Regions from separate parts of the Lysinibacillus sp. ACHW1.5 genome, predicted to be linked through region 2. Evidence: a T-box and tRNA genes for the amino acid it is inferred to sense, from the RefSeq annotation. Region 2 holds a T-box; the other regions hold tRNA genes.

Region 1 (10,256 bases), 1.9 Mb from region 2:
AGCTGCTTGAAAATCAATTCCAGCCATTTGAAAACGCATACTCGAAATAATGGGTACAGCATACCACTTCATTCCTAATTTCTCCACATCGATTGACTCTGGATGGCGGATTGAGACCTCTACTATATTTTCTTCAGGAATTACAAACATTTGAGGAGCACGATTATCCACCTGTATAACGAGTGGTAGTACATCAAAATCAGTTCCTTTACCTCTCCATCCTAACGACTCACACACTTTTGTAAATTTAATGGACTGTGAATCTCCAATAATGCCTGCATCTGTTTCATAGCCTGCATAACGAATTAGTTGATGATTCCAAATCCGTACTCTATCTGAAGCAAACACTGTTATAGTTGGACGAATTTTCCCATGATTTGTCGCATAATCAATATGTTCTAGTAATTTTTGAAAAATAGCCTTTTCATCTAAAACATCACGTGCATCTACCACATGCAGTGACTGCCAAAACAGACGTCCAATACACTTATTGCTATTTCGCCATGCCACCCGTGCACCAAAAACTAGCTCCTCTGTTGTTGGATGATATTCACCTGCATCCTTAACTGCCTGTAATCTATTCTTTAACCAAAGTTCTGATTCATTTTGTTCTGTCTGATATAGATTTAAAAATTGCTGTATCTCCTGTATATTCATATCGATTCCTCCACTTATCCTCATATTAGAGGAACAAAACAACAAGCACCATGAAAATAGTAATCGAAAAAACATACATATTTTATATATGAAATAGTTTGTTCAAATTTACTCTATAGACTCTTTTTCGTAAGAGAATGTAAGGGAGAAAGATTTTAATTATTATAAAAAGGCTACAGTAGTCATGTAGCCTTTTTCAGGGGATTGCAGAACAAAGAAATCAATAGAATTTTTATAAATGATGGAAAGACTAATCGCTCTGAGCTACTTACTTGCTGCTAGTACTTCGCTTTCGCATAGAGCAGAACCAGTTTCACTAATTCTCTGGGCAGGATTGCGCCTGTATCGCTATACTAGAGAAGTCAAGCGCCTTCACAAAAATGTTGACCATGAAGTGTACGTGGTAAGTAAAGCGGTTTATTGGAAGCCCATAGAAAGATGCTAGGGGAATGAAATTTAGTCCTTCACCTTGCCAATAGGTCTTTTTCTGCTATTGCATTATCTTTTATCGATTAACAAAAAGGAGAATAGAAAAAAGCATGTAACACACATCTGTGCTACATGCTTGATGACCCGTACGGGATTCGAACCCGTGTTACCGCCGTGAAAGGGCGGTGTCTTAACCACTTGACCAACGGGCCGTGGCTCCGAAGGCAGGACTCGAACCTGCGACAACCTGATTAACAGTCAGGTGCTACTACCAACTGAGCTACTTCGGAATAATGATGGGCCTAAATGGACTCGAACCATCGACCTCACGCTTATCAGGCGTGCGCTCTAACCAGCTGAGCTATAGGCCCATTTTGGAGCGGGTGATGAGAATCGAACTCACGACATCAGCTTGGAAGGCTGAGGTTTTACCATTAAACTACACCCGCAATAATGGTGGGTCAGGACGGAATCGAACCGCCGACACTTAGAGCTTCAATCTAATGCTCTACCAACTGAGCTACTGACCCGAAAAATGGAGGAGGTAGAGGGATTCGAACCCCCGCGCGGTGTTACCCGCCTGTCGGTTTTCAAGACCGATCCCTTCAGCCAGACTTGGGTATACCTCCAAAAATATTACAATGGTGGAGCCTAGCGGGATCGAACCGCTGACCTCCTGCGTGCAAGGCAGGCGCTCTCCCAGCTGAGCTAAGGCCCCATTTAACATGAAAGATGGTCGGAATGACAGGATTCGAACCTACGACCCCTTGGTCCCAAACCAAGTGCTCTACCAAGCTGAGCTACATTCCGTAAACATGATTTTATTGGCGCGCCCGACAGGAGTCGAACCCATAACCTTCTGATCCGTAGTCAGACGCTCTATCCAATTGAGCTACGGGCGCATGTTAATTAAAAAATGATGAGCCATGAAGGACTCGAACCTTCGACCCTCTGATTAAAAGTCAGATGCTCTACCAACTGAGCTAATGGCTCGTGAAATTAAAAATGGCTGGGGTACTAGGATTCGAACCTAGGCATGACGGAATCAAAATCCGTTGCCTTACCGCTTGGCTATACCCCAATTTTAAAATGGGGCGACTGATGGGAATCGAACCCACGAATGTCGGAACCACAATCCGATGCGTTAACCACTTCGCCACAATCGCCACTATATAGATTATATTAGCTGTATTATGAACGAGTACCTCAATACCTGGCAGGGGCAGTAGGAATCGAACCCACACCAAAGGTTTTGGAGACCTCTATTCTACCGTTGAACTATGCCCCTAAAATGGTGGAGGGGGACGGATTCGAACCGCCGAACCCTAAGGAGCGGATTTACAGTCCGCCGCGTTTAGCCACTTCGCTACCCCTCCAAGGGAATGGTGCCGGCGATAGGAGTCGAACCCACGACCTACTGATTACAAGTCAGTTGCTCTACCAACTGAGCTACACCGGCAATAATAATGGCGGTCCCGACCGGGATCGAACCGGCGATCTCCTGCGTGACAGGCAGGCATGTTAACCGCTACACCACGGGACCAAAATGGTGGAGGATGACGGGCTCGAACCGCCGACCCCCTGCTTGTAAGGCAGGTGCTCTCCCAGCTGAGCTAATCCTCCACAAAAAATAAGCGAAGCGACGTCCTACTCTCACAGGGGGAAGCCCCCAACTACCATCGGCGCTAAAGAGCTTAACTTCCGTGTTCGGTATGGGAACGGGTGTGACCTCTTTGCCATCATCACTTCACTTATTCAGCTGAAAGACTTGTTCTTTCAAAACTAGATAAACGATACATTGAATGCTTCAAACGTTTTTGGTTAAGTCCTCGATCGATTAGTATTCGTCAGCTCCATGTGTCACCATACTTCCACCTCGAACCTATCTACCTCATCGTCTTTGAGGGATCTTACTTACTTGCGTAATGGGAAATCTCATCTTGAGGGGGGCTTCATGCTTAGATGCTTTCAGCACTTATCCCGTCCACACATAGCTACCCAGCGATGCCTTTGGCAAGACAACTGGTACACCAGCGGTGTGTCCATCCCGGTCCTCTCGTACTAAGGACAGCTCCTCTCAAATTTCCTACGCCCACGACGGATAGGGACCGAACTGTCTCACGACGTTCTGAACCCAGCTCGCGTACCGCTTTAATGGGCGAACAGCCCAACCCTTGGGACCGACTACAGCCCCAGGATGCGATGAGCCGACATCGAGGTGCCAAACCTCCCCGTCGATGTGGACTCTTGGGGGAGATAAGCCTGTTATCCCCGGGGTAGCTTTTATCCGTTGAGCGATGGCCCTTCCATGCGGAACCACCGGATCACTAAGCCCGTCTTTCGACCCTGCTCGACTTGTAGGTCTCGCAGTCAAGCTCCCTTGTGCCTTTACACTCTACGAATGATTTCCAACCATTCTGAGGGAACCTTTGGGCGCCTCCGTTACCTTTTAGGAGGCGACCGCCCCAGTCAAACTGTCCGCCTGACACTGTCTCCTGCCCCGCTAAGGGGCATGGGTTAGAATTTCAATACAACCAGGGTAGTATCCCACCGACGCCTCCTTCGAAGCTGGCGCTCCGAGATCTCTGGCTCCTACCTATCCTGTACAAGTTGTACCAAAATTCAATATCAGGCTACAGTAAAGCTCCACGGGGTCTTTCCGTCCTGTCGCGGGTAACCTGCATCTTCACAGGTACTATAATTTCACCGAGTCTCTCGTTGAGACAGTGCCCAGATCGTTACGCCTTTCGTGCGGGTCGGAACTTACCCGACAAGGAATTTCGCTACCTTAGGACCGTTATAGTTACGGCCGCCGTTTACTGGGGCTTCAATTCGCAGCTTCGCTTGCGCTAACCACTCCTCTTAACCTTCCAGCACCGGGCAGGCGTCAGCCCCTATACGTCACCTTACGGTTTTGCAGAGACCTGTGTTTTTGCTAAACAGTCGCCTGGGCCTATTCACTGCGGCTCTCATGCGCTTGCACGCTCAAGAGCACCCCTTCTCCCGAAGTTACGGGGTCATTTTGCCGAGTTCCTTAACGAGAGTTCTCTCGCACACCTTAGGATTCTCTCCTCGACTACCTGTGTCGGTTTGCGGTACGGGCACCTCTCACCTCGATAGAGGCTTTTCTTGGCAGTGTGAAATCAGGAACTTCGTCCATACGGACTCGCCATCACAGCTCAACGTTACAGTGTGCGGATTTGCCTACACACACGCCTTACTGCTTGGACGCGCACAACCAACGGCGCGCTTACCCTATCCTACTGCGTCCCCCCATTTCTCAAACGGTGAGGAGGTGGTACAGGAATATCAACCTGTTGTCCATCGCCTACGCCTATCGGCCTCGGCTTAGGTCCCGACTAACCCTGAGCGGACGAGCCTTCCTCAGGAAACCTTAGTCATACGGTGGACGGGATTCTCACCCGTCTTTCGCTACTCATACCGGCATTCTCACTTCTAAGCGCTCCACCAGTCCTTCCGATCTGACTTCAACGCACTTAGAACGCTCTCCTACCACTGACATCGTAGATGTCAATCCACAGCTTCGGTGAATCGTTTAGCCCCGATACATTTTCGGCGCAGCGTCACTCGACCAGTGAGCTATTACGCACTCTTTAAATGATGGCTGCTTCTAAGCCAACATCCTGGTTGTCTGTGCAACGCCACATCCTTTTCCACTTAACGATTACTTTGGGACCTTAGCTGGTGGTCTGGGCTGTTTCCCTTTTGACTACGGATCTTATCACTCGCAGTCTGACTCCCGTGTATAAATATCTGGCATTCGGAGTTTGTCTGAATTCGGTAAACCGGGATGGCCCCCTAGTCCAAACAGTGCTCTACCTCCAGTATTCTCATCACGAGGCTAGCCCTAAAGCTATTTCGGAGAGAACCAGCTATCTCCAAGTTCGATTGGAATTTCTCCGCTACCCACACCTCATCCCCGCACTTTTCAACGTGCGTGGGTTCGGGCCTCCAGTAAGTGTTACCTCACCTTCACCCTGGACATGGGTAGATCACCTGGTTTCGGGTCTACGACCACGTACTACTTCGCCCTATTCAGACTCGCTTTCGCTGCGGCTCCGCCTTCTAAAGCTTAACCTTGCACGTAATCGTAACTCGCCGGTTCATTCTACAAAAGGCACGCTATCACCCATTAACGGGCTCTAACTACTTGTAGGCACACGGTTTCAGGATCTCTTTCACTCCCCTTCCGGGGTGCTTTTCACCTTTCCCTCACGGTACTGGTTCACTATCGGTCACTAGGTAGTATTTAGCCTTGGGAGATGGTCCTCCCGGATTCCGACGGAATTTCACGTGTTCCGCCGTACTCAGGATCCACTCAGGAGAGAACGAACTTTCGACTACAGGGCTTTTACCTGCTCTGGCGGACCTTTCCAAGTCGCTTCATCTAACTCGCTCTTTTGTAACTCCGTATAGAGTGTCCTACAACCCCAAGAGGCAAGCCTCTTGGTTTGGGCTCTTCCCGTTTCGCTCGCCGCTACTCAGGGAATCGATTTTTCTTTCTCTTCCTCCAGGTACTTAGATGTTTCAGTTCCCTGGGTCTGCCTTCAAGACGCTATGTATTCACGTCAAGATACTACGCGATTAAACGTAGTGGGTTCCCCCATTCGGAAATCTCCGGATCAAAGCTCACTTACAGCTCCCCGAAGCATATCGGTGTTAGTGCCGTCCTTCTTCGGCTCCTAGTGCCAAGGCATTCGCCGTGCGCCCTTAATAACTTAACCAAGTTATTAAGCCTATAAAAAACTTAAAAAATAAATGTGTTTGTTACAATTTCAATGTCGTTTTATCCAGTTTTCAAAGAACAAGTTTTGAAGTGTTTCATTCAGAAGAATGAACCTTCAAAACTGAACGCAAAACGTAATCTTACAAACCAAAAGTTTGTATTCCGAAATAATCCTTAGAAAGGAGGTGATCCAGCCGCACCTTCCGATACGGCTACCTTGTTACGACTTCACCCCAATCATCTATCCCACCTTCGGCGGCTGGCTCCAAAAGGTTACCTCACCGACTTCGGGTGTTACAAACTCTCGTGGTGTGACGGGCGGTGTGTACAAGGCCCGGGAACGTATTCACCGCGGCATGCTGATCCGCGATTACTAGCGATTCCGGCTTCATGTAGGCGAGTTGCAGCCTACAATCCGAACTGAGAACGACTTTATCGGATTAGCTCCCTCTCGCGAGTTGGCAACCGTTTGTATCGTCCATTGTAGCACGTGTGTAGCCCAGGTCATAAGGGGCATGATGATTTGACGTCATCCCCACCTTCCTCCGGTTTGTCACCGGCAGTCACCTTAGAGTGCCCAACTAAATGATGGCAACTAAGATCAAGGGTTGCGCTCGTTGCGGGACTTAACCCAACATCTCACGACACGAGCTGACGACAACCATGCACCACCTGTCACCGTTGCCCCCGAAGGGGAAACTATATCTCTACAGTGGTCAACGGGATGTCAAGACCTGGTAAGGTTCTTCGCGTTGCTTCGAATTAAACCACATGCTCCACCGCTTGTGCGGGCCCCCGTCAATTCCTTTGAGTTTCAGTCTTGCGACCGTACTCCCCAGGCGGAGTGCTTAATGCGTTAGCTGCAGCACTAAGGGGCGGAAACCCCCTAACACTTAGCACTCATCGTTTACGGCGTGGACTACCAGGGTATCTAATCCTGTTTGCTCCCCACGCTTTCGCGCCTCAGCGTCAGTTACAGACCAGAAAGTCGCCTTCGCCACTGGTGTTCCTCCAAATCTCTACGCATTTCACCGCTACACTTGGAATTCCACTTTCCTCTTCTGCACTCAAGTCCCCCAGTTTCCAATGACCCTCCACGGTTGAGCCGTGGGCTTTCACATCAGACTTAAAGGACCGCCTGCGCGCGCTTTACGCCCAATAATTCCGGACAACGCTTGCCACCTACGTATTACCGCGGCTGCTGGCACGTAGTTAGCCGTGGCTTTCTAATAAGGTACCGTCAAGGTACAGCCAGTTACTACTGTACTTGTTCTTCCCTTACAACAGAGTTTTACGATCCGAAAACCTTCTTCACTCACGCGGCGTTGCTCCATCAGGCTTTCGCCCATTGTGGAAGATTCCCTACTGCTGCCTCCCGTAGGAGTCTGGGCCGTGTCTCAGTCCCAGTGTGGCCGATCACCCTCTCAGGTCGGCTACGCATCGTCGCCTTGGTGAGCCGTTACCTCACCAACTAGCTAATGCGCCGCGGGCCCATCCTATAGCGACAGCCGAAACCGTCTTTCAGTCTTTCACCATGAAGTAAAAGAGATTATTCGGTATTAGCCCCGGTTTCCCGGAGTTATCCCAAACTATAGGGTAGGTTGCCCACGTGTTACTCACCCGTCCGCCGCTAACGTCAAAGGAGCAAGCTCCTTTTCTGTTCGCTCGACTTGCATGTATTAGGCACGCCGCCAGCGTTCGTCCTGAGCCAGGATCAAACTCTCCATAAAAGAAATTTGATTAGCTCAAATTGTTTTGCTGGCATCATGTTTGATGTCCAAAATTTTTGTTTTGTTCACTAACCGAAGCTAGTTACTTAAAACTTTATTGATTACGTTTTGCTTGTTCAGTTTTCAAGGTTCATGTTTTGCTTTATTTTAGCGTGTCACCCTGGCGACTTGTATAATACTACACCCTTATTTTTAAAAGGTCAACACTTTTTAATAAAAAACTTTATTATTTTTATTACCAAAGTAAAACTTCCTATATTAATAACTATAAAATCTATTCACAAGCTAGTTCAATATTAGACCATGAACTAGAAAATAATTTTATCATAATTTCCTACAAAAAAATAATAGATCTTTAAAAAAACAAAAAACTCGGTAAAGAAACCGAGTTTTTAAAATGGGAAAAAGAACGGGATGGCTATCATCATCACAATAAACATAACAAGCTGTAACGGAACCCCTATTCTTACGAAATCCATAAATTTATAGCCCCCCGCCGTCATTACCAGTGCATTCGTAGGGGAAGCAATTGGCGTCGCAAATGCCATACTTGCTGCAACTGCGACTGCAATCATAAATGTTGTGGGACTAACCTCCATTGCAATGGCTGCACTCATGGCAATGGGTGCAAACAATACAGCAGTTGCCGTATTACTAATAAATTGACCGAAAATAGCTGTCAAAATATAAACTCCTATGAGTACACCGTATGGTCCGAAACCACCTAAAGCATTAATAATACCATCAGATAAAATGGTCATGCCCCCTGTTTTTTCTAACGCTGTCGCCATTGGTAACATCGCAGCCACTAACACAATACTTTCAAAATTCATATTGCTATAGGCATCTTCCATGTTTCTCAAGCAGCCTGTTAAAATCATAAGTACAGCACCAATCATCACAGAAATGACAGCAGGGAAAACTTCAAATGCCATCAAAATAATCATGAATAACATAATAATCCCCGCAATTCCAGCTTTGCCTGTAGCTGCTGCCACACTTGCGTGTTCTTTCGGCTGTCCTACAACCACGACATCTTGCGTTTCTCTTGCTAACAAAAGAATTTCATCCCATGCTCCCTGTACTAATATTGCGTCTCCAAATTTTAATTTGTGAGACACCATATCCTGAAGCTTGTAACCACCCTTACGATTAATACCAATGATATTTAGATTGTATTTTTCCCGGAACCCAAGGGAACTAACCGTTTCATTGATAAAGCTCGAATTTGGGGTAAGCAATACCTCTGCAATACCCAGATGCTTCGATACCAATTCATCGGCTTCTCCTTCAACTAATCCTTGCATCTCAAGATGATAATCCTCAACAAAACGCCGAATATCCTCTATTTCTCCTTGAACATATAACTCATCCTTGGCATGAATGACACTAGTTGGTCCTGCCATTTCTTGATAAGTCATCGGTAGTAAATTAATGCCCTCCTGTGATTTCCGATGAATTTTCATCATACAAAGCATATACTTAGCTGGTAGTTTTAATTCCGCTAACGATGTTTCAATAATAGGTGACTCCTCAGGAACGGAGATTTTAAATAGACGATTATTTAAATCATATTGCTTAATAATTTTTTTCGGCGAAAGTTTATAGCCTTCATTAGTCTGTGTACGGTTTTGATCCTTTGGTAATAAAATATTTCTTACAAGTACTAAATAGGAAATGCCAGCAATCATCCCCACGATACCAATAGGAGTTACTTCAAAAAAGCCAAGTTTGTTATAGCCTCGATCAACCAATAACTGACTGACAATTAAATTGGTTGGGGACGCAATCAGTGTCATCAGACCAGAAAGACTTGCTACATAGGAGAGTGGTAGTAGAAATTTAGAAGGGCTGACTTTCATACTTATTGCTATACTTACAACGATTGGCATCATTAAGGCGACAGTACCCGTATTACTCATAAATGCACCAACCGACCCTACAATAATAAGCAGTAGCACAAATAACTTCAGCTCACTATTGCCTGACCATTTTAGTAAGAGTTGCCCCGCCATGCCTGCCAGGCCCGTACGTAAAATCCCTGCACCCACGACAAATAACCCTGCAATCATTAAAACTACAGAGTTTGAAAAACCAGCTAATGCCTCCGCGGGCGTCAAAATATCCATAATAACAAACGCTAATAGTGACACAATTGCTACAAGATCTGCTCGTATTTTATTGGTCACAAATGCGAAAATCGTTGCTCCTAAAATAAGAAATGTTAATGTAAGCTGCACATTCATGAATTCCTTTCTAACATTAATCATTACAAAAAATTGACAGCAAAAAATTGTACTTCATTACTATTTTTATTATAGCTTACCCTGAGCTCTATATGATAAAATTCACCATCTTTTCAAAATTAAAATAAGTGTGGTAGTCATCCACACTTATTAATGATAGCTTCACTATTTTATTTTTGGTAAAGATGATGTTCTTTAATATAGTTGTAACAAGCAGTAGGCAAGAGATATCTCGGTTCTCCTCCCATTGCGAATTCTTCTCGAATATAGGTAGAGCTAATTTCCATCGCTAGCCCTTTATCGATAAGATGAAATCTTCCATCATCATTATTTCTTAAAATCGGAGAACGACTAATGGTTGAGAGCATATCAATGCCATGTCGTGCCATTACAATAAATTTATTCTCCGCTACTAATGCGTCGCCCTTTTTCCATAAACCCGCACCA
Region 2 (10,256 bases):
TAACATTTGGGATTGTAATTAAAATAAGAATAGATATAATTAACAAAACTATAAGCATCTCAATTAAAGTAAAACCATCTTGTTGGTTAAGACGTTTCATCATCTTCCTCCTAAACTAATTCAATCATGTGATAGATGGGTAATAATAAACTGATATAAGCCGCTATTATACAAGCAGCTATAAGGATAAAGAAACTAGGCTGCACAAACGATAATATTTTTTGCAAAAGCTGTTCCTGCTTTTCCATTAATAAATCGCTATACAATATTAACTCTTTTGCTAAATAACCGCTGTGCTCGCCATGCTCAACGAACATCGGAAAGTCCTTTTGAAAAACGGCCATGATCGTTACCGCCTGTGTGAGTGATTCTCCAAAGATGACTCTATCTTTTATACGCTGTGAAAGAACTTGAAGAAATGGTTGTAGTTGCTGTTCCTCTAATAGCTGTAGGCTTGCTTGTAATGAAAATCCACTTTGTAGTAAGCTTCCTAAATAAGCAGCAAATTGCCTTGTCAAAGTCAACCTAAAATAGCGTTGTAGAAAGGGGATTTTTAATAAGACTGTAAGTTGATGAGCAACAGCTTGTCGTTTAAGATAGAATCGAAAAAGGAATACGCTACCTATTACTATGAACATGGTCGAGATAACTACATCTGGAACATGCAATAACAGATTGGACAATGCAATGCTTGTCTCCTCTGTTTCAGAGGTACGACTGCCGACCATTCTTTCAATGTTCGGCAAAAAAAATGTACGAAACACAAAAAATAATAACAATAAAAAGATAATCAGTGTGACAGGATAGATCAGCAGCTTGATTAACTTTTTTTTAGTCTTTTCACTTACTGTTATCTGTTTAGCTACACCTTCAAACGCTTCTATCATATGACCATTGTTTTCCGCCACCTTAATTGCCATTAAATAATGATTCCCTAGCTGTAATGTTTCAAATATCCCTGCAACGCCTACTCCTTGTCTGAGCTTTTCATCAATTTGCTGTTGTATGTCCTCATGTGCTTCAATATGATGAGGTAGTAGCATGGAAATAGCTTGGGGAAATAAATATCCTTCCTGCATTAATACACATAAACGATTGAAAAGCTGAGCTTGCTCCTTTACCCGCCATTTCGTAGCCCGATTATAAAAAAGAGCCATTTTATCGATGTATGTTTGTAACTGCATATAGGCTCTCCACTAATTCTTTTTGTCCCATTAATGTTAAATCATAAGGAAGTTTGTAATTGCCCTTATCTTTGATGGCGGTGATGGCTCTTGATAGATGGTCATCATGTAATATCTCATAGACAGCTCGACGTTCTTCATGTATAGCTGAGGTTTGAACAAGCATTTGGGCAACTATACCGATAACCGTTTGACGAAGCTCTTCTATCGACACACCTAAATCCATTAAACGATAGAGACAATTAATGGAGTCTTTTGCATGAATAGTGGAGACAACTAAGTGCCCTGTTAAAGAAGCTTGGATGGCAATATTTGCTGTTTCTCTATCGCGAATTTCACCAATCATAATGACATCAGGTGAATGGCGTAAAATGGCTTTTAATCCTGCAGCATACGTAACGCCTGCTCGCTCGTTGACTTGAATTTGAAGTAAATTGGCTTGACTGTTTTCTACAGGGTCTTCTAAAGAGATTACATGTCGATTCAATTCTGTGGAACAGTAGTGGATGAGGGAATAAAGTGAAGTAGACTTGCCAGAGCCTGTTGCTCCCGTAAAAAACAGAAGACCTTGTCGGTTTTGTATCAGTTCCATGAGTTGGTGAGCTGCGCTTTTGGAAAAGCTTAGGGAAGTTAGTGGAAATGCATGATTTTGGAGAAGTAAACGAATAATTAAGCTTTCTTTTAAAAATACAGAAGGAAGTGTGGATACTCGAAACGAATAAGAATTTTGCTCCATTGCCTTTTGAAAGGCACCGCTTTGAGGTTTACGACGCTCACTAATATCTAATTCTGCAAGAAATTTATAGTAAGAGATCATTCTTTCTGCAAGTTCATAAGGTAGCTCACCAGCTTGTAGAAGTTTATCATATTTTCGAAAATAGATCCGATACTTTATGTTTCCTGGAACTAGCAATAAATCGGATGCTCCAAAATGATAGGCCTTTAGTAAAAGTTGCTCACATTTTTGTTCGACAACTGTTTCAAAATTCTGCATATATGCACCTCTCTTTTAGTTCATTCGAATATGACCGCTCTATTCGTTATTTCCTAGTATAAAGAGGAACTCGCCACGAGAAAAGCCCTTTTCAGAAAATAAAAATTTGTAAGTTAATTTTCTACCAAAAATGTTTTTTGCTATAAAAATGTGGATAAAGTGCAATTTTCCACTAAAAAAGAATATAAATACATGAAAAAATTAATATTTATGCCGAAATGAACTGTATCTTTTTCAATAATACAATATAATAGTATCAACATGATTATTTTCCTAACACTTGGTAGACGAACATAATTTTTATAATAAATTAAAGAGGTGAAGCTCATGATCCATCCATTAAAAATTACTAGTACACTAGCGGATGAAACAAGATACTCTATTTATGAGTACATATTGCAAGAGAAAAAAACAGTTACTGTACAACATATTGCTGATAAATTCGGTATCCATCCAAACGTTGCTCGACTTCATTTAACGAAGCTTTCAGAAATAAATATTATTACAGCTGACTATGTAAAAACAGGTAAAGGTGGCAGACCTGGACGTGTTTATAAAGCTTCAGAAAAAGGCGTATCTCTTACTTTTCCAAGACGCGAGGAAGATCGTTTATTAAAATGGACGATACAATTAATTGAAGACTTTGGTCCATCTGCATTAACAAAGTGCCAGGAAATTAGCTACCAAGACGGCTACCAGCAAATGAAAAATTATATGAGTGCTGAATTGACAGTAAGTAATTCTCTTTCCTTCGATGAAAAACTTCAGCTATTAACGGACAATGCCGCTTTAATTGGCTATATTCCACAAATTCAACAAACTGAGCAAGGAAAAAAAGTTATCTTCTCCATTTTCAATTGTCCATTCCAGGAGCAACTGACAGCCTATTCTGAAATTGTTTGTTCATTACATGAATCCTATTTAAAAGGTCAATTAGATGCATTGTTTACGAATAATGAATTTGTGCAAATGGAAAGTATGATACATAATTGCGATTTATGTAAATATGAAATAAACGTGACAGAAATCGATAGCTAGATTAAAAATCCATTTGTTTGTCACAAACATGGAGAAGTTCCAGTTTACAGACACCTTTCATATCATTTATAATGAGTAAGAGATTATTGTGTCGTGGGCAAAAGGAGGGGAAATTTCATGGATAATATGTATAAAGTTATGGCATTCTGGACAGGTATTTTTGCCGTTATGTTCTACCTTGGAGGTATGAACGAGGTATCGCTATTATTCTTAGGTAATACAGGTTTATTCTTATTATTAGGCTTCTTAAACCTTTCAGAACGTATGTACATGTACATTTTCGGAGCATATTTAACTGTATTCTTCGCTGGCTTCACGTACTATACAACATTCATTCACGTACCTGGTGGCGGTCATTAATACAAACAAAATCGCGTATCTCACTTTCGGTGAGATACGCTTTTTTCTGTGCTAAAACAGTTTATTGTCCCTATTTTAAAATCCATTTAAAAAAGGATTTGTCTCCATTTCTGCACCTACCGTTGTATAATTACCGTGTCCAGGATAGATAATAGTATCCTCAGGTAATGTCAACAGTTTATGATGGATAGATTCCAATAAAATTTTGGTTGATCCACCTAATAGATCTGTACGTCCTACACCTTGTTCAAATAACGTATCTCCCACGATGGCAAAACCGTCATTTTCAAAGATATAAGAAATACTCCCCGGTGAATGCCCAGGTGTAAAAACAGCTTGAAACACAAAATTACTTATTTCAATTTGCTGCTCTTTTTTGATGATTGTATCTTGCGCTGGTGCGGCTACCCTATAATCTGGTAATGCAGGATATTTACTAGAGCCATTCTTCGTTGGATCTGCTAGCCAACTAACTTCCTTTTCATGAATCCATACAGGAACGTCAAATACCTCACGCACTGCATCTACTGCCCCTATATGATCAAAATGGGCATGTGTTAAAAAGATAGCAAGAGGTTTTAAGCCGTTGCTACGGATTGTTTTAATTAGACGCTCCGCCTCTTCACCTGGATCAAATACGATACATTCTTTTTCTTTATTCGATACGATATAGCAATTCGTTTGGACGGGACCAAGAGAATAACTTCGTACGTTCATCATAGTTATCACCTCAACTTCCTATTATACAGGCTTTGCCACAATTTGACGATAAATGTTCATAGTTTACAGTATTTTAGTCCTCGACAAAAACAAGTAGAACGTTTACAATTAAGGAGGAATATTGTTTGCGACATTCATTTTCTGATGTCGAAAGGAGTGTCTATTTTTAATGAACTTATTAATGGTTATTTTTGGTCTAGTAGCGATTTTAGCTGTATTTGGTACATTCCAAGCAATTAAAGAAAAGAACCTATTAAGCGTTGTTTTCAACTTATTAAGTGCTGCTGTATTCGGATGGTTCGTCATCATGACGATTGTTCACAGCGGTTACCCACCAAAATTACACTAAAATTCAGACAAAAAAAGAGCAGTCTCTTCGGAGATTGCTCTTTTTTTGTCTATTATTACTTATTGAATTGAAGAAACCGCTTCTTGCCGATTTGTAGAACATCATTATTCATTAATACTTGTGATATGTCATCCATCGCCATTTTTTCTCCATTCAAGGATACTCCTTTTTGCTTGATTACCCTCAAAAACTCACTCTTACTTTGAATAAAACCCATTGCCACTAGTTGTGGAATGATATCCACGATTCTTTCCTTATCAATTTCTAAGAGCAGTATAGGAATGTTTTTCGGTATTTCCTTTTTTTGAAATGCTGCTTCAAAATAAGCTTTTGCTTCCTCCACTGCTGTAGATCCATGGTATAAAGCCGTTATAATTTCTGCTAATAGGAATTTCAAATCGCGGGGATTCTCTCCCTTTTGTAGTCTATCTTGAATAGCCTGTACGTGTAGTGGATGCTCATCTGTTGCTAATTCGAAATATTTGATAATTAAAGTATCTGGTACTTCCATCACCTTTTTAAACATAATCTCAGGTGCTTCATTGATGCCAATATAATTACCTAAACTCTTACTCATTTTTTCAATACCATCTAACCCCTCTAGTAAGGGCATAAAAATAGCAATTTGTTTTTCTAATCCTCGATGCTTTTGTAAGGTGCGTCCCATTAAAATATTGAACGTCTGATCCGTTCCACCTAACTCTATATCTGCCTCAAGTTCTACTGAATCATATGCTTGCATAAGCGGGTAGAAAAACTCATGTATACCAATTGGGATGTGCTGTTGGTAACGTTTCTGAAAATCTTCGCGCTCTAGAAGTCGAGCAACAGATGTTGTGGCTGCTAGCTTGATGACTTCTTCAAAGGACAGCTTCGCTAACCATTCACTATTAAAACGAACCGTTGTCTTGTTCGGATCTAGTACTTTAAAAATTTGCTCACAATAAGTTTGGGCGTTTTTCTTCACTATATCGTCATTTAAGGCTGTTCGCCCCTTAGCTTTACCTGTAGGATCGCCAATTCGTCCTGTAAAATCACCGATAACAATCACTGCATGATGGCCTAAATCTTGCATTTGCTTGATTTTCCGTAGAACAACCGCATGACCTAAATGAATATCTGGTGCGGACGGATCGAGCCCTAGCTTAATCGTTAAAGGTCGCTGTTCTTTATACGATCGCTCTAATTTTTTAAGTAAATCCTGTTCATCAACAATCTTGCTAGCACCTTTCTTGATAATCGCTATTTGCTCCTTTGGTGTAAAAAACATACGAAACATCTCCTTGTAATATTAAATATTAATATTGCAAGTTCTATAAGAGTATATGGGGTACCGATTTTGTTGACAAGGCCTTAATCACTTTACACGTTTTGGCTTAGAAGGCATAAAAAAAACGCCTTTAGGAAATTCCTAAAGGACGTAGATAAACGTGTTACCACCTTTTTTCGAGAGCTATTCACATAGCTCTCCTCAACAAGTACAGCCATAGCGATACTTTTGCAATGATTACGGATGCAACCCCGTCGTAGCCTACTATAGTTTCGGTACGCAGCTCCAAGATGTATTCACTTTAATATCCCCTTGCGCCTCTCAACAACCGGCTACTCTCTGTCAGTTCCATTAAAGTTACTCGTTCTTTTCGATGCCTTTCACTCTTATACTCCGAAATGCGAAAAACAAATCTTCGTTATGCAGATATTTACACTTATTATAATCGTATCTTGCTATTTGTCAATAAAAAGAAATGTTCAATAAAGTGTATTCACGTTGCATAGTGTTGTAAAACATTGCGAAAGATGTTTTCGTTAGCATAGGCTTCACAAAAATTTTATGAATGGATGCTTGAGACTCATTCCTTTTTATCAGCAATATAAAAAGAGAGATCCCCTATACGAGATCTCTCTTTGATTATTTAACTGAATCCTGCTTTAAATTACCTGTTTTTTCGTCATAGAAGCGAAGTAAGTCTCCATTAATGATGGCATCAGAATTTTCTAGCTCCATTGTAGCACGATCAGCATAAGACTGACATGGCTCACCATCTATTTCTTCGCCAGTTGCTTTGTCATAGCAAGCTTCACCAGCATAGACGTATTTATCTGTAATAAAACGTCCATCACGGAAGACTACAAAGTCCTCATGCTCTGGAGAGAATAAATCTGCACCCATTTGCATATCTTTTGACGTTTCAACGCCAAGAAGGTGTAAGATCGTTGGACGTAAATCCATTTGTCCTGAAATCTCAGCCATTTCTTTTCCATCGCCAGCTCCTGGGATATGGATGAATAAAGGTACTTCTTGAAGCATTGCATTATCCATTGGTGTAATTTGATCTTTTCCTAAATATTGCGCCATTGCTTTATTATGGTTCTCAGAAATACCATAGTGATCCCCATACATCACAATAATAGAATTATCATAGACACCTTGATCTTTTAACTGTTGGAAGAAGTCTTTTAAAGCCTCATCCATGTAACGTACTGTTTGGAAGTAACGATTTAATGTACCTGAATTTGAATCATATTCAGGAATCATAATATCTTCTGGATCCAATGTAAATGGATAATGGTTCGTTAAAGTAATCAGTCTAGAGTAGAATGGCTGAGGCATATCTTTCATTAAAGCAGCTGATTGCTCTAAGAATGGAACATCTTTCATTCCCCAGTTTACAGCTTGCCCCTCTTCCACAGTATATGAATCTATATCGTAGAATTTATTAATTTTTAACGATTGATACATCATGTCACGATTCCAGAATGATTTATTATTAGGGTGCATGACATTTGTAAAGTATCCATTTTCTCCAAGGCGTTCAGCCATTGAATTATACGTATTTCCACCATGCGTGAAGAATACAGCACCTCGACCTAAACCAAACAATGAGTTTTCAACAATAAACTCCGAGTCAGATGTTTTTCCTAAACCTGTTTGGTGATAGAAGTTACTGAAATAATACGTATCTTTATCCTTTGTTAAAGAGTTTAAGAATGGCGTAATTTCATGACCATTCATGTCATTATTAATGACAAAGTTTTGTAATGACTCCATCGATACCACAATCAGGTTACGACCTTTATATTTCCCAAACATCTCTGGATTTACAGCAGCCTGATTAGAACGTATATAGTTGTTCACTTCTACTAGTTCACTACCATCAGCTAACGCACGTTGTGCAGATGATTTAGATTGAATATAAATGTCATACAAGTGGTAATTGTACGTACCAATGTTTTTTACTAATAATTCGCGGTCAAAACTACGTGTTAGTAATTGTGGACGCTCAGTTTCTGCTAATCCTAAATTTAAGAATGTCATTGCTATTGCAAGCACAAAGAATGCACGACGGAATTCAATATTCACTTTAAATGCATCTTTCATTTTTGGTAAAAATTTATTCGCTAAGATTAAGATCACGACATCAACGAAATATAATACATCCCAAGGCTCAACAATGGCTGCTACTGATGTTCCTAAGTCACTAAAGTTACTTGTTTGGAATAATACTGGTAGCGTAATAAAATCATTGTAGAATCGATAGAACGCTACATTTCCGTATAAAACAATGGACAAAATAACGCTGACCGTAATCAAATAACGATTTCTAGCTTTTGCTGATTTAAAGAATAGTGATAAACCATACGTAAATAGCAAGAAGCTTAATGGATTAATAAATAAAATAAACTGTTGCATTGCATTTTCAATTTTCATTTCAAAGCTTGTGTGGTAAACAATGACCGTTTTGATCCAAGTTGCTATAATTGCTAGTATCATAAATGAATGTTTAGGCCACTTTATTGATTTCATTCCTAACATCCTCCCTACTTCCTTACAAAAAAATAATAATTTTTTACATTTTGTTACGGAAACAAAATATATCTTAATCCTTTTTTAACAGATAATCAACACATATCTTGTGGAAAATTTTTTCACCCTGCTCTTTCTATGCACCAGATATCTATATATACGTTTTGCATTGTAAAAAGTTTCATAAAAACATAAAAACAGCGGAAACCCACTGTTTTTAAGAATATTACATACATGTTACATTAATTTTACAATACCCAATTACATTATATTTCAAACATTACTTTTTATGCTCTTCCATACGAAGTCTTGTTGTTTCTTGTCGAATAAGCAGTAGGGCCATCTGATAATCTTTTATGTCTAGTACATTCGCTTTATAGAGCTCACGTATTTCATCCTCCATCAGCATTAAATCGCCAATAGGATCACGTGTATAAATATAGGTACCATATGTTTTCAAGAGTTCATAAATATCTAGCATTTTATCCATTTTCGTTCGCTCCTCGTTGTGCAACACAGTCAATACGTTTTGTGGGCGTCACAATGATATCTACTGGGCAATCATGTGCTTCAGTAGGAACACAATCAATGATTTGCTCATCAAAGAGCAGCGACATCAGCTTACCCTTCTTATAGTTTAATACATAGCGGTCATAATAACCACCGCCATAGCCGATTCGATAACCGTATGGATCAAAAACAACGCCTGGTACAACAATGATATCCATCTCATTTGCGTCAACAAACTCACTTTTTGCTGGAATGGGCTCACGCAAATGCATATATACAGTTTCAAGCTGTGCAAATGATTCAATGGCAAAAAACGACATTTCTCTTGTTTTCGGGTGACATTTAGGAACTGCGACCTTTTTACCTAGTTTCCATAATTCCTCAATTATAAGAATTGTGTCGACTTCTGGCTTATTTGAAATGGTCATGCCAATTGTATTTGCTTCTATTATATATGGTTCCTGTAGCACCTTTTTTAAAACAGCTAATGATTGACGATGATAGTCCTCATCCGTCATAGTTGCAAGAGCTTGGCGTACCGTGTTTCGTAAAGTTGTTTTATCCATCTAGGCTACCTCCTATATCGTAAAACTTCATATCCTCCTGGAATTGTTACATTGAATGATGTGATAAAATGTAGAAAGCCAAAACCACTTGTGGTTTTGGCTTAATGAGCGATTACTTAGTTTCACGGTGAAGAGTGTATTTCTTCTCGCGAGAGCAATATTTTTTAAGTTCAAGACGCTCTGGATTGTTACGCTTGTTCTTTTTAGAAATGTAGTTACGTTCGCCGCAATCTGTGCAAGCTAAAGTAATATTTACGCGCATCATTAACCCTCCCACTCTATATCAAGAATTTAAATTTGAGCATGATTTATACGACTAACCTATTATAACATAAACTGAAAAAAAATCTACCTTCATTTCATATTAAGTTTGCATATGGTAAAATATCTTATAATTACATACTACATTGAGGTGAAGCTATTGGATTTATCCATCGTATTAATGAGTATCGGCATTTTTCTGATCATCGTTTCGTTCTTTTTCAAAAATAGCTCGAAAAAAATCGAACAAGATGTCGAAGAATTATCTATCTCCATCTTCCAAGAAACGAATAATTTAAAGCGTCGTCTAAAGATTGTGGAGGAAGAACTTTTACTAGAGCCTGAGTTCCAAGTGAAATCAAAATCAAGTATCCCTCCAAAAGGCCAAGATTCTAAAGTGCATCAAGTCATGCAGGCTGTTCAACAGGCTGCACAGGGGGCAAAAGTTGGACAAACAACAGCACAAGCA
Region 3 (10,256 bases), 930 kb from region 2:
ACATAGTCCTTTGCCAGAACTTTCGTTAAATATTATCAAATAATCATTAAACTCCATCTCCATCTCCCTTTAGAACATATATTTAAAAGAATTCTACAACCTTTCATTAAACCCTTATTGGATAACAGCTTGTGTAAAAACTTGTGTAAAATAAATCTGATTATGTGTAAAATTTGTGTAAAACAAAATCATTTCTTATCGTTTTATATCGTATTCTCAGGAAATGTAAAAAGCTCATAAACCTGTCATATCAAGGTTTATGAGCTCTCTTAATTTTTTAATCGTAACGTATATTAAACTAAAGATACCGGTGGTCGGGGTCGAACCGACACTCCAAAGGAACACGATTTTGAGTCGTGCGCGTCTGCCAATTCCGCCACACCGGCATAATGGAGATAAAAAAAATCGGATAAACCGATTAACAGTTGAAATATGGAGGCGGCAACCGGATTTGAACCGGTGATAAGGGTGTTGCAGACCCGTGCCTTACCACTTGGCTATGCCGCCGTCATACTTGGAGCGGAAGACGAGGTTCGAACTCGCGACCCCCACCTTGGCAAGGTGGTGTTCTACCACTGAACTACTTCCGCAAAAATGGCTGGGGTACTAGGATTCGAACCTAGGCATGACGGAATCAAAATCCGTTGCCTTACCGCTTGGCTATACCCCAACAATGGGGCGACTGATGGGAATCGAACCCACGAATGCCGGAACCACAATCCGGTGCGTTAACCACTTCGCCACAATCGCCATTGTATTATGATGTTTATTAATTTTATATGAGATGGGGCGACTGATGGGAATCGAACCCACGAATGCCGGAACCACAATCCGGTGCGTTAACCACTTCGCCACAATCGCCATAAAATTAATTGGCAGGGGCAGTAGGAATCGAACCCACACCAAAGGTTTTGGAGACCTCTATTCTACCGTTGAACTATGCCCCTAAAAAAATAAAACTGGTGGAGGGGGACGGATTCGAACCGCCGAACCCTAAGGAGCGGATTTACAGTCCGCCGCGTTTAGCCACTTCGCTACCCCTCCGGGAAAATCTGGTGCCGGCTATAGGAATCGAACCCACGACCTACTGATTACAAGTCAGTTGCTCTACCTGCTGAGCTAAACCGGCAAAAAAACAGGATGGGTCAGGACGGAATCGAACCGCCGACACTTAGAGCTTCAATCTAATGCTCTACCAACTGAGCTACTGACCCATATTTTAAAATAAATGGCGGTCCCGACCGGGATCGAACCGGCGATCTCCTGCGTGACAGGCAGGCATGTTAACCGCTACACCACGGGACCATTTGGTTGCGGGGGCTGGATTTGAACCAACGACCTTCGGGTTATGAGCCCGACGAGCTACCACTGCTCCACCCCGCGATAATACTATAATGTTGTAAAAATAATGGTGGAGGATGACGGGCTCGAACCGCCGACCCTCTGCTTGTAAGGCAGATGCTCTCCCAGCTGAGCTAATCCTCCATCTGGGTATTGAAATGGTGACCCCTACGGGATTCGAACCCGTGTTACCGCCGTGAAAGGGCGGTGTCTTAACCACTTGACCAAGGGGCCATCGTTTGGAACACATCAAAGTGCTGGCGGAGAGTAAGGGATTTGAACCCTTGAGACAGTGTTAACCGCCTACACGATTTCCAATCGTGCTCCTTCGGCCACTCGGACAACTCTCCAAGAATGGCTCCGAAGGCAGGACTCGAACCTGCGACAACCTGATTAACAGTCAGGTGCTACTACCAACTGAGCTACTTCGGAATAATTTTAGTATATAGCCTAGCGACGTCCTACTCTCACAGGGGGAAGCCCCCAACTACCATCGGCGCTAAAGAGCTTAACTTCCGTGTTCGGTATGGGAACGGGTGTGACCTCTTTGCCATCATCACTAGACTATTATCGACCTTCCATACACGGATTATTGGTGTATCTAGAAGCTCTCTTTTTAGAAAGATTTGCTCTTTCAAAACTGGATAAACGGCACATTGAATGTTTCAAACGTTTTTGGTTAAGTCCTCGATCGATTAGTATTCGTCAGCTCCATGTGTCACCACACTTCCACCTCGAACCTATCTACCTCATCGTCTTTGAGGGATCTTACTTACTTGCGTAATGGGAAATCTCATCTTGAGGGGGGCTTCATGCTTAGATGCTTTCAGCACTTATCCCGTCCACACATAGCTACCCAGCGATGCCTTTGGCAAGACAACTGGTACACCAGCGGTGTGTCCATCCCGGTCCTCTCGTACTAAGGACAGCTCCTCTCAAATTTCCTACGCCCACGACGGATAGGGACCGAACTGTCTCACGACGTTCTGAACCCAGCTCGCGTACCGCTTTAATGGGCGAACAGCCCAACCCTTGGGACCGACTACAGCCCCAGGATGCGATGAGCCGACATCGAGGTGCCAAACCTCCCCGTCGATGTGGACTCTTGGGGGAGATAAGCCTGTTATCCCCGGGGTAGCTTTTATCCGTTGAGCGATGGCCCTTCCATGCGGAACCACCGGATCACTAAGCCCGTCTTTCGACCCTGCTCGACTTGTAGGTCTCGCAGTCAAGCTCCCTTGTGCCTTTACACTCTACGAATGATTTCCAACCATTCTGAGGGAACCTTTGGGCGCCTCCGTTACCTTTTAGGAGGCGACCGCCCCAGTCAAACTGTCCGCCTGACACTGTCTCCTGCCCCGCTAAGGGGCATGGGTTAGAATTTCAATACAACCAGGGTAGTATCCCACCGACGCCTCCTTCGAAGCTGGCGCTCCGAGATCTCTGGCTCCTACCTATCCTGTACAAGTTGTACCAAAATTCAATATCAGGCTACAGTAAAGCTCCACGGGGTCTTTCCGTCCTGTCGCGGGTAACCTGCATCTTCACAGGTACTATAATTTCACCGAGTCTCTCGTTGAGACAGTGCCCAGATCGTTACGCCTTTCGTGCGGGTCGGAACTTACCCGACAAGGAATTTCGCTACCTTAGGACCGTTATAGTTACGGCCGCCGTTTACTGGGGCTTCAATTCGCAGCTTCGCTTGCGCTAACCACTCCTCTTAACCTTCCAGCACCGGGCAGGCGTCAGCCCCTATACGTCACCTTACGGTTTTGCAGAGACCTGTGTTTTTGCTAAACAGTCGCCTGGGCCTATTCACTGCGGCTCTCATGCGCTTGCACGCTCAAGAGCACCCCTTCTCCCGAAGTTACGGGGTCATTTTGCCGAGTTCCTTAACGAGAGTTCTCTCGCACACCTTAGGATTCTCTCCTCGACTACCTGTGTCGGTTTGCGGTACGGGCACCTCTCACCTCGATAGAGGCTTTTCTTGGCAGTGTGAAATCAGGAACTTCGTCCATACGGACTCGCCATCACAGCTCAACGTTACAGTGTGCGGATTTGCCTACACACACGCCTTACTGCTTGGACGCGCACAACCAACGGCGCGCTTACCCTATCCTACTGCGTCCCCCCATTTCTCAAACGGTGAGGAGGTGGTACAGGAATATCAACCTGTTGTCCATCGCCTACGCCTATCGGCCTCGGCTTAGGTCCCGACTAACCCTGAGCGGACGAGCCTTCCTCAGGAAACCTTAGTCATACGGTGGACGGGATTCTCACCCGTCTTTCGCTACTCATACCGGCATTCTCACTTCTAAGCGCTCCACCAGTCCTTCCGATCTGACTTCAACGCACTTAGAACGCTCTCCTACCACTGACATCGTAGATGTCAATCCACAGCTTCGGTGAATCGTTTAGCCCCGATACATTTTCGGCGCAGCGTCACTCGACCAGTGAGCTATTACGCACTCTTTAAATGATGGCTGCTTCTAAGCCAACATCCTGGTTGTCTGTGCAACGCCACATCCTTTTCCACTTAACGATTACTTTGGGACCTTAGCTGGTGGTCTGGGCTGTTTCCCTTTTGACTACGGATCTTATCACTCGCAGTCTGACTCCCGTGTATAAATATCTGGCATTCGGAGTTTGTCTGAATTCGGTAAACCGGGATGGCCCCCTAGTCCAAACAGTGCTCTACCTCCAGTATTCTCATCACGAGGCTAGCCCTAAAGCTATTTCGGAGAGAACCAGCTATCTCCAAGTTCGATTGGAATTTCTCCGCTACCCACACCTCATCCCCGCACTTTTCAACGTGCGTGGGTTCGGGCCTCCAGTAAGTGTTACCTCACCTTCACCCTGGACATGGGTAGATCACCTGGTTTCGGGTCTACGACCACGTACTACTTCGCCCTATTCAGACTCGCTTTCGCTGCGGCTCCGCCTTCTAAAGCTTAACCTTGCACGTAATCGTAACTCGCCGGTTCATTCTACAAAAGGCACGCTATCACCCATTAACGGGCTCTAACTACTTGTAGGCACACGGTTTCAGGATCTCTTTCACTCCCCTTCCGGGGTGCTTTTCACCTTTCCCTCACGGTACTGGTTCACTATCGGTCACTAGGTAGTATTTAGCCTTGGGAGATGGTCCTCCCGGATTCCGACGGAATTTCACGTGTTCCGCCGTACTCAGGATCCACTCAGGAGAGAACGAACTTTCGACTACAGGGCTTTTACCTGCTCTGGCGGACCTTTCCAAGTCGCTTCATCTAACTCGCTCTTTTGTAACTCCGTATAGAGTGTCCTACAACCCCAAGAGGCAAGCCTCTTGGTTTGGGCTCTTCCCGTTTCGCTCGCCGCTACTCAGGGAATCGATTTTTCTTTCTCTTCCTCCAGGTACTTAGATGTTTCAGTTCCCTGGGTCTGCCTTCAAGACGCTATGTATTCACGTCAAGATACTACGCGATTAAACGTAGTGGGTTCCCCCATTCGGAAATCTCCGGATCAAAGCTCACTTACAGCTCCCCGAAGCATATCGGTGTTAGTGCCGTCCTTCTTCGGCTCCTAGTGCCAAGGCATTCGCCGTGCGCCCTTAATAACTTAACCAAGTTATTAAGCCTATAAAAAACTTAAAAAATAAATGTGTTTGTTACAATTTCAATGTCGTTTTATCCAGTTTTCAAAGAACAAGTTTTGAAGTGTTTCATTCAGAAGAATGAACCTTCAAAACTGAACGCAAAACGTAATCTTACAAACCCAAGGTTTGTATTCCGAAATAATCCTTAGAAAGGAGGTGATCCAGCCGCACCTTCCGATACGGCTACCTTGTTACGACTTCACCCCAATCATCTATCCCACCTTCGGCGGCTGGCTCCAAAAGGTTACCTCACCGACTTCGGGTGTTACAAACTCTCGTGGTGTGACGGGCGGTGTGTACAAGGCCCGGGAACGTATTCACCGCGGCATGCTGATCCGCGATTACTAGCGATTCCGGCTTCATGTAGGCGAGTTGCAGCCTACAATCCGAACTGAGAACGACTTTATCGGATTAGCTCCCTCTCGCGAGTTGGCAACCGTTTGTATCGTCCATTGTAGCACGTGTGTAGCCCAGGTCATAAGGGGCATGATGATTTGACGTCATCCCCACCTTCCTCCGGTTTGTCACCGGCAGTCACCTTAGAGTGCCCAACTAAATGATGGCAACTAAGATCAAGGGTTGCGCTCGTTGCGGGACTTAACCCAACATCTCACGACACGAGCTGACGACAACCATGCACCACCTGTCACCGTTGCCCCCGAAGGGGAAACTATATCTCTACAGTGGTCAACGGGATGTCAAGACCTGGTAAGGTTCTTCGCGTTGCTTCGAATTAAACCACATGCTCCACCGCTTGTGCGGGCCCCCGTCAATTCCTTTGAGTTTCAGTCTTGCGACCGTACTCCCCAGGCGGAGTGCTTAATGCGTTAGCTGCAGCACTAAGGGGCGGAAACCCCCTAACACTTAGCACTCATCGTTTACGGCGTGGACTACCAGGGTATCTAATCCTGTTTGCTCCCCACGCTTTCGCGCCTCAGCGTCAGTTACAGACCAGAAAGTCGCCTTCGCCACTGGTGTTCCTCCAAATCTCTACGCATTTCACCGCTACACTTGGAATTCCACTTTCCTCTTCTGCACTCAAGTCCCCCAGTTTCCAATGACCCTCCACGGTTGAGCCGTGGGCTTTCACATCAGACTTAAAGGACCGCCTGCGCGCGCTTTACGCCCAATAATTCCGGACAACGCTTGCCACCTACGTATTACCGCGGCTGCTGGCACGTAGTTAGCCGTGGCTTTCTAATAAGGTACCGTCAAGGTACAGCCAGTTACTACTGTACTTGTTCTTCCCTTACAACAGAGTTTTACGATCCGAAAACCTTCTTCACTCACGCGGCGTTGCTCCATCAGGCTTTCGCCCATTGTGGAAGATTCCCTACTGCTGCCTCCCGTAGGAGTCTGGGCCGTGTCTCAGTCCCAGTGTGGCCGATCACCCTCTCAGGTCGGCTACGCATCGTCGCCTTGGTGAGCCGTTACCTCACCAACTAGCTAATGCGCCGCGGGCCCATCCTATAGCGACAGCCGAAACCGTCTTTCAGTCCCTTGCCATGAAGCAAAAGAGATTATTCGGTATTAGCCCCGGTTTCCCGGAGTTATCCCAAACTATAGGGTAGGTTGCCCACGTGTTACTCACCCGTCCGCCGCTAACGTCAAAGGAGCAAGCTCCTTTTCTGTTCGCTCGACTTGCATGTATTAGGCACGCCGCCAGCGTTCGTCCTGAGCCAGGATCAAACTCTCCATAAAAGAAATTTGATTAGCTCAAATTGTTTTGCTGGCATCATGTTTGATGTCCAAAATTGTGTTTCGTTCACTAGCGAAACTAGCTACTTAAAACTTTATTGATTACGTTTTGCTTGTTCAGTTTTCAAGGTTCATTGTTTAAGTCGTTTTTCAGCGACTTCTTTATATTAACATTTCATTCAAAACATGTCAACAACTTTTTTAAAAAGTTGTTTGTGTTTTTCTGAGTTATTCGTTTATGTCTTAGCGACAATTAATATAATACAATACTAAGATATTATTCGTCAACTACTTTTCTAAAAAAATATCGAGGTATTTTTTATATACCTCGATTACAAGCATACTACAGTCATTGCCCCATTTCTAGAGCATCTTTATTTACCTTGTAATGACGGTGAAATATCCTATCATTTTTCGCTGCAATGGGTTCAATTTGAATATAGCCTTTATCCACTAGATACTCAACAAACACTTCTAAATCCACGGAGTAGTTCACGAGCTCATGATGATCATGTAATTCCTGGATAGTCCACATTTCTTTTGTTTGCATGACTTCTAATATATGTTGTGCCCCATCTCGTGTACGAGAGTGGATTAAAAACTCACTTGCTAAAAACAACAATTCTAAGCGCTTTTCTATTGGCTCATTACTTGTCACTAGCTCTTCATACAACTTATAGATGGCTGGCTCAATTTTTTTCACCTGTGCCCAAACAGTTACTTCAGGATACAGGCCACTATCGATAATAGAAAGGCGGCCTAGATGATGTAGGGAATCCACAACGTGATTATAAGCATCCAAGTAACTTCCTTTATCGAAGTATTCTTTCCCCTCCAAATAGCGGCGAATTAACTTTGAAAATTGAATACCTGTTTTAATTTTACGACCACTATACGGAAATTCCTGCAATTCTATTTTTAGTTTATGCAGAAATTCATTCCGATCAAATAATACTCTACCGAAGAATATCCAATCAACAACCTTTCTATTTGAACCGATGAGTAACCATTTTCGAATTATTTTCTCCGTAACAGTATGTAGAGCGATTTTATTTCCTTCATATAAGTAATGTTTTGAAAAGACTGGTTGCTCTGCTTCTTTTACGATAATAAGTAAAACCGTATCAAATGTATCTGTAACGTTACTTTGTTCTTCACGCTTTTCCACTAAAATTACGCCTAATGTATTCGACTGACTCGCACGTTCTTGGTATATTGGACGCAGTACTTGCTCCATGTTCAGCCCTCCTTTATTCATATAGGTTCTTTTGTTCCGTTAAAAATTCGACATACTCTAAAAGTATTCCTTCTTTCATTCAGTTCAAAGCTAAAATACTTTGCCCTTATATGTTATAGTAGATTTTAGATTGGGAGGCAAGATGAAATATGAAACCTTATAAAAGTAAAATTAATAAAATTCGTTCATTCGCATTAGCACTAATCTTTTTTGGTTTTATTGTCATGTACGGAGGCATTTTCTTTAAAAACAGCCCGATATTAGTTTTAATTTTCATGTCACTAGGTGTTCTTTGTATTATCGGTAGCACAGTTGTATATGCGTGGATCGGATTACTGTCAACAAGAGCTATTCAGGTAGAGTGTCCTAATTGCCATAAACATACAAAGGTTTTAGGCCGAGTAGATATGTGCATGTACTGCAATGAGCCATTAACACTTGATCCTACTCTAGAAGGTAAAGAGTTCGATCAATCCTATAATAATAAAACAAAAAAATCCTAGCCCTTTTTAAGAGCTAGGATTTTTATTGTACTTTAGCAGTAGCAACTTTACATGATGGACAAGTGCCGTATATCTCTAAGCGATGCGAATGCACATCAAAGCCTGTTACCTGTGATGCAAAATGCTCTATTTCGTCGAGTCCAGGATAATGGAAATCGACGATCTTACCACAGCATTCACAAATCATATGGTAATGATCGTTTGTCACGAAATCAAAGCGACTTGAAGCATCCCCGTAAGTTAGCTCTTTCACAAGACCTACTTCACGAAATACACGCAGGTTGTTATAAACAGTCGCTACACTCATATTAGGGAACTTACCCTCAAGAGCTTTATAAATTTCATCGGCAGTAGGATGTGCCATTGTTTGAATTAGGTATTCCAAAATAGCATGACGCTGAGGAGTAATACGTACACCAGTTGTTTTCAACGTGTCCAGTGCATCTTGTAAATGCGTTGCAGACATCGTCATGCACCTCTTCCATAAGTATTATTAATTTATAATTGTTATAAATAGTGTATCCAATTCGTACTACTTCGTCAACAATCACACATTGCCTATCCTCAATAAATCAATGTTTTTTCCTTAATAGCCTCTCGATAAATCCATAACATTTTCTAAATCCTTGTCACCCTTTAGCCATTTTGTTAGGCTTGGCTTGAATATTTCTAAGCTACGCTCAACATAACGAGAAGAATGACTGGATACATGAGGTGATACTATGACATTTGGTAATGTCCATAATGGATTGTCAGATGCCAGAGGCTCCTCTTCAAATACATCTAAAACTGCGTGTCCTATTTGTTTGGTTTCAATTGCTTGCAAGAGTACCTTTTCATCAACTAAATTACCTCGACCAAAATTCATGAAGATCGCATTATTTTTCATCACAACAAAATGCTCTTCTTTTAATAAATGGGTCGTTTCTGTTGTTTTTGGTAGTACAGAAATAACGATATCTGCATGAGGTAGAGCTTCTTTTAATTGGGTAAAACTAATCATCGTATTCATATAGGCTGCTTCTTTACCAGAGCGGTTACAGCCAATCGTCGTAACACCAAAAGCTTGCAATAAACGTCCAACTTCCGAACCAATGGCACCTGGCCCTAAAATAAGTGCCGTACTATCCCGTAGTTCCGTTTGTTGTGTTTTTTTCGACCATTCTTTTTTCTTTTGCTGCTCATACATCCAAGGCAAAGCTCTTTTAATGGCTAAAATATGAGCAAGCATGGATTCAGCCATAGGCGTTTTATGAATGCCACGAACATTTGAAACTAGAATTCCACGTTCAATAATAGCCTGAGCTGGCATTTTTTCTATACCTGCTGATGCAACAAAAATCCATTTTAGCTTAGTCGCAGATTGAATACTCTCTTCTGTTAAATCTTCACCATATGTAACTAATACATCCGCTTGTTGAAGCTCTTCAATTGATAAGCTCTTTTCAAAGATAAATTCAAGCTGCGGAAATTCTGCTACTAATGGTTCTCGTAAATCTGGTCTAGGTTCAAATGTAAAATAGATTCTCATTGTTTTGCCTCCTGTTCTGCTAAATAAGCATATACATCTTCAATATGATTTTTCACTCGAACTTTGCGCCAAGCTTTTACAAGCTTCCCCTCAGCATCAATTAAAAACGTTGAACGCTCTATGCCCATATATTCACGTCCATACATTTTCTTTAAAACCCATACACCATATGCTTCAGCAATAGCATGGTCCTCATCCACTAATAATGAAAATGGCAAACCATGCTTATCAATAAATTTTGTATGCTTGCTTGCGTTATCTGGGCTAACACCCAGAACAACAGCATTTAAATGACTGAAGTCTTCAAACTTA

The links. The T-box of region 2 lies ahead of tyrS (tyrosine--tRNA ligase). A T-box ahead of a tRNA ligase gene usually reads a tRNA of that ligase, here a tRNA-Tyr.
Region 1: it encodes a tRNA-Tyr, which carries the amino acid that the T-box ahead of tyrS (tyrosine--tRNA ligase) is inferred to sense. The anticodon was not compared.
Region 3: it encodes a tRNA-Tyr, which carries the amino acid that the T-box ahead of tyrS (tyrosine--tRNA ligase) is inferred to sense. The anticodon was not compared.

What each region holds. Positions count from the first base shown of each region.
Region 1 is NZ_CP091777.1:250,089-260,344, reverse strand. Features, by position in the region: gene L6W14_RS01280 (nitric oxide synthase oxygenase) at 1-657, opposite strand, end outside; tRNA gene L6W14_RS01275 (tRNA-Glu) at 1,227-1,298, opposite strand; tRNA gene L6W14_RS01270 (tRNA-Asn) at 1,300-1,376, opposite strand; tRNA gene L6W14_RS01265 (tRNA-Ile) at 1,384-1,457, opposite strand; tRNA gene L6W14_RS01260 (tRNA-Gly) at 1,462-1,535, opposite strand; tRNA gene L6W14_RS01255 (tRNA-Phe) at 1,541-1,616, opposite strand; tRNA gene L6W14_RS01250 (tRNA-Ser) at 1,623-1,715, opposite strand; tRNA gene L6W14_RS01245 (tRNA-Ala) at 1,729-1,804, opposite strand; tRNA gene L6W14_RS01240 (tRNA-Pro) at 1,820-1,896, opposite strand; tRNA gene L6W14_RS01235 (tRNA-Arg) at 1,912-1,988, opposite strand; tRNA gene L6W14_RS01230 (tRNA-Lys) at 2,007-2,079, opposite strand; tRNA gene L6W14_RS01225 (tRNA-Gln) at 2,093-2,167, opposite strand; tRNA gene L6W14_RS01220 (tRNA-His) at 2,177-2,252, opposite strand; tRNA gene L6W14_RS01215 (tRNA-Trp) at 2,301-2,374, opposite strand; tRNA gene L6W14_RS01210 (tRNA-Tyr) at 2,379-2,462, opposite strand; tRNA gene L6W14_RS01205 (tRNA-Thr) at 2,470-2,545, opposite strand; tRNA gene L6W14_RS01200 (tRNA-Asp) at 2,554-2,629, opposite strand; tRNA gene L6W14_RS01195 (tRNA-Val) at 2,634-2,709, opposite strand; rRNA gene rrf (5S ribosomal RNA) at 2,721-2,836, opposite strand; rRNA gene L6W14_RS01185 (23S ribosomal RNA) at 2,904-5,831, opposite strand; rRNA gene L6W14_RS01180 (16S ribosomal RNA) at 6,012-7,563, opposite strand; gene L6W14_RS01175 (SLC13 family permease) at 7,956-9,809, opposite strand; gene nadD (nicotinate-nucleotide adenylyltransferase) at 9,980-10,256, opposite strand, start outside.
Region 2 is NZ_CP091777.1:2,904,555-2,914,810, forward strand. Features, by position in the region: gene comGC (competence type IV pilus major pilin ComGC) at 1-100, opposite strand, end outside; gene comGB (competence type IV pilus assembly protein ComGB) at 111-1,184, opposite strand; gene comGA (competence type IV pilus ATPase ComGA) at 1,159-2,178, opposite strand; gene L6W14_RS14520 (helix-turn-helix transcriptional regulator) at 2,506-3,216, shown strand; gene L6W14_RS14525 (DUF2626 family protein) at 3,334-3,576, shown strand; gene L6W14_RS14530 (MBL fold metallo-hydrolase) at 3,652-4,296, opposite strand; gene L6W14_RS14535 (DUF2759 domain-containing protein) at 4,466-4,645, shown strand; gene tyrS (tyrosine--tRNA ligase) at 4,701-5,915, opposite strand; T-box leader at 6,057-6,298, opposite strand; gene L6W14_RS14545 (LTA synthase family protein) at 6,555-8,450, opposite strand; gene L6W14_RS14550 (YqgQ family protein) at 8,731-8,940, opposite strand; gene L6W14_RS14555 (5-formyltetrahydrofolate cyclo-ligase) at 8,933-9,526, opposite strand; gene rpmG (50S ribosomal protein L33) at 9,639-9,788, opposite strand; gene L6W14_RS14565 (hypothetical protein) at 9,939-10,256, shown strand, end outside.
Region 3 is NZ_CP091777.1:3,835,732-3,845,987, forward strand. Features, by position in the region: tRNA gene L6W14_RS19275 (tRNA-Leu) at 306-386, opposite strand; tRNA gene L6W14_RS19280 (tRNA-Cys) at 434-507, opposite strand; tRNA gene L6W14_RS19285 (tRNA-Gly) at 516-590, opposite strand; tRNA gene L6W14_RS19290 (tRNA-Gln) at 596-670, opposite strand; tRNA gene L6W14_RS19295 (tRNA-His) at 675-750, opposite strand; tRNA gene L6W14_RS19300 (tRNA-His) at 786-861, opposite strand; tRNA gene L6W14_RS19305 (tRNA-Trp) at 874-947, opposite strand; tRNA gene L6W14_RS19310 (tRNA-Tyr) at 961-1,044, opposite strand; tRNA gene L6W14_RS19315 (tRNA-Thr) at 1,054-1,129, opposite strand; tRNA gene L6W14_RS19320 (tRNA-Phe) at 1,142-1,214, opposite strand; tRNA gene L6W14_RS19325 (tRNA-Asp) at 1,230-1,305, opposite strand; tRNA gene L6W14_RS19330 (tRNA-Met) at 1,309-1,383, opposite strand; tRNA gene L6W14_RS19335 (tRNA-Val) at 1,410-1,485, opposite strand; tRNA gene L6W14_RS19340 (tRNA-Glu) at 1,501-1,575, opposite strand; tRNA gene L6W14_RS19345 (tRNA-Ser) at 1,600-1,691, opposite strand; tRNA gene L6W14_RS19350 (tRNA-Asn) at 1,697-1,773, opposite strand; rRNA gene rrf (5S ribosomal RNA) at 1,790-1,905, opposite strand; rRNA gene L6W14_RS19360 (23S ribosomal RNA) at 2,017-4,944, opposite strand; rRNA gene L6W14_RS19365 (16S ribosomal RNA) at 5,125-6,676, opposite strand; gene L6W14_RS19370 (nucleotidyltransferase-like protein) at 7,023-7,910, opposite strand; gene L6W14_RS19375 (YgzB family protein) at 8,060-8,413, shown strand; gene perR (peroxide-responsive transcriptional repressor PerR) at 8,436-8,879, opposite strand; gene L6W14_RS19385 (D-2-hydroxyacid dehydrogenase) at 9,000-9,944, opposite strand; gene bcp (thioredoxin-dependent thiol peroxidase) at 9,941-10,256, opposite strand, start outside.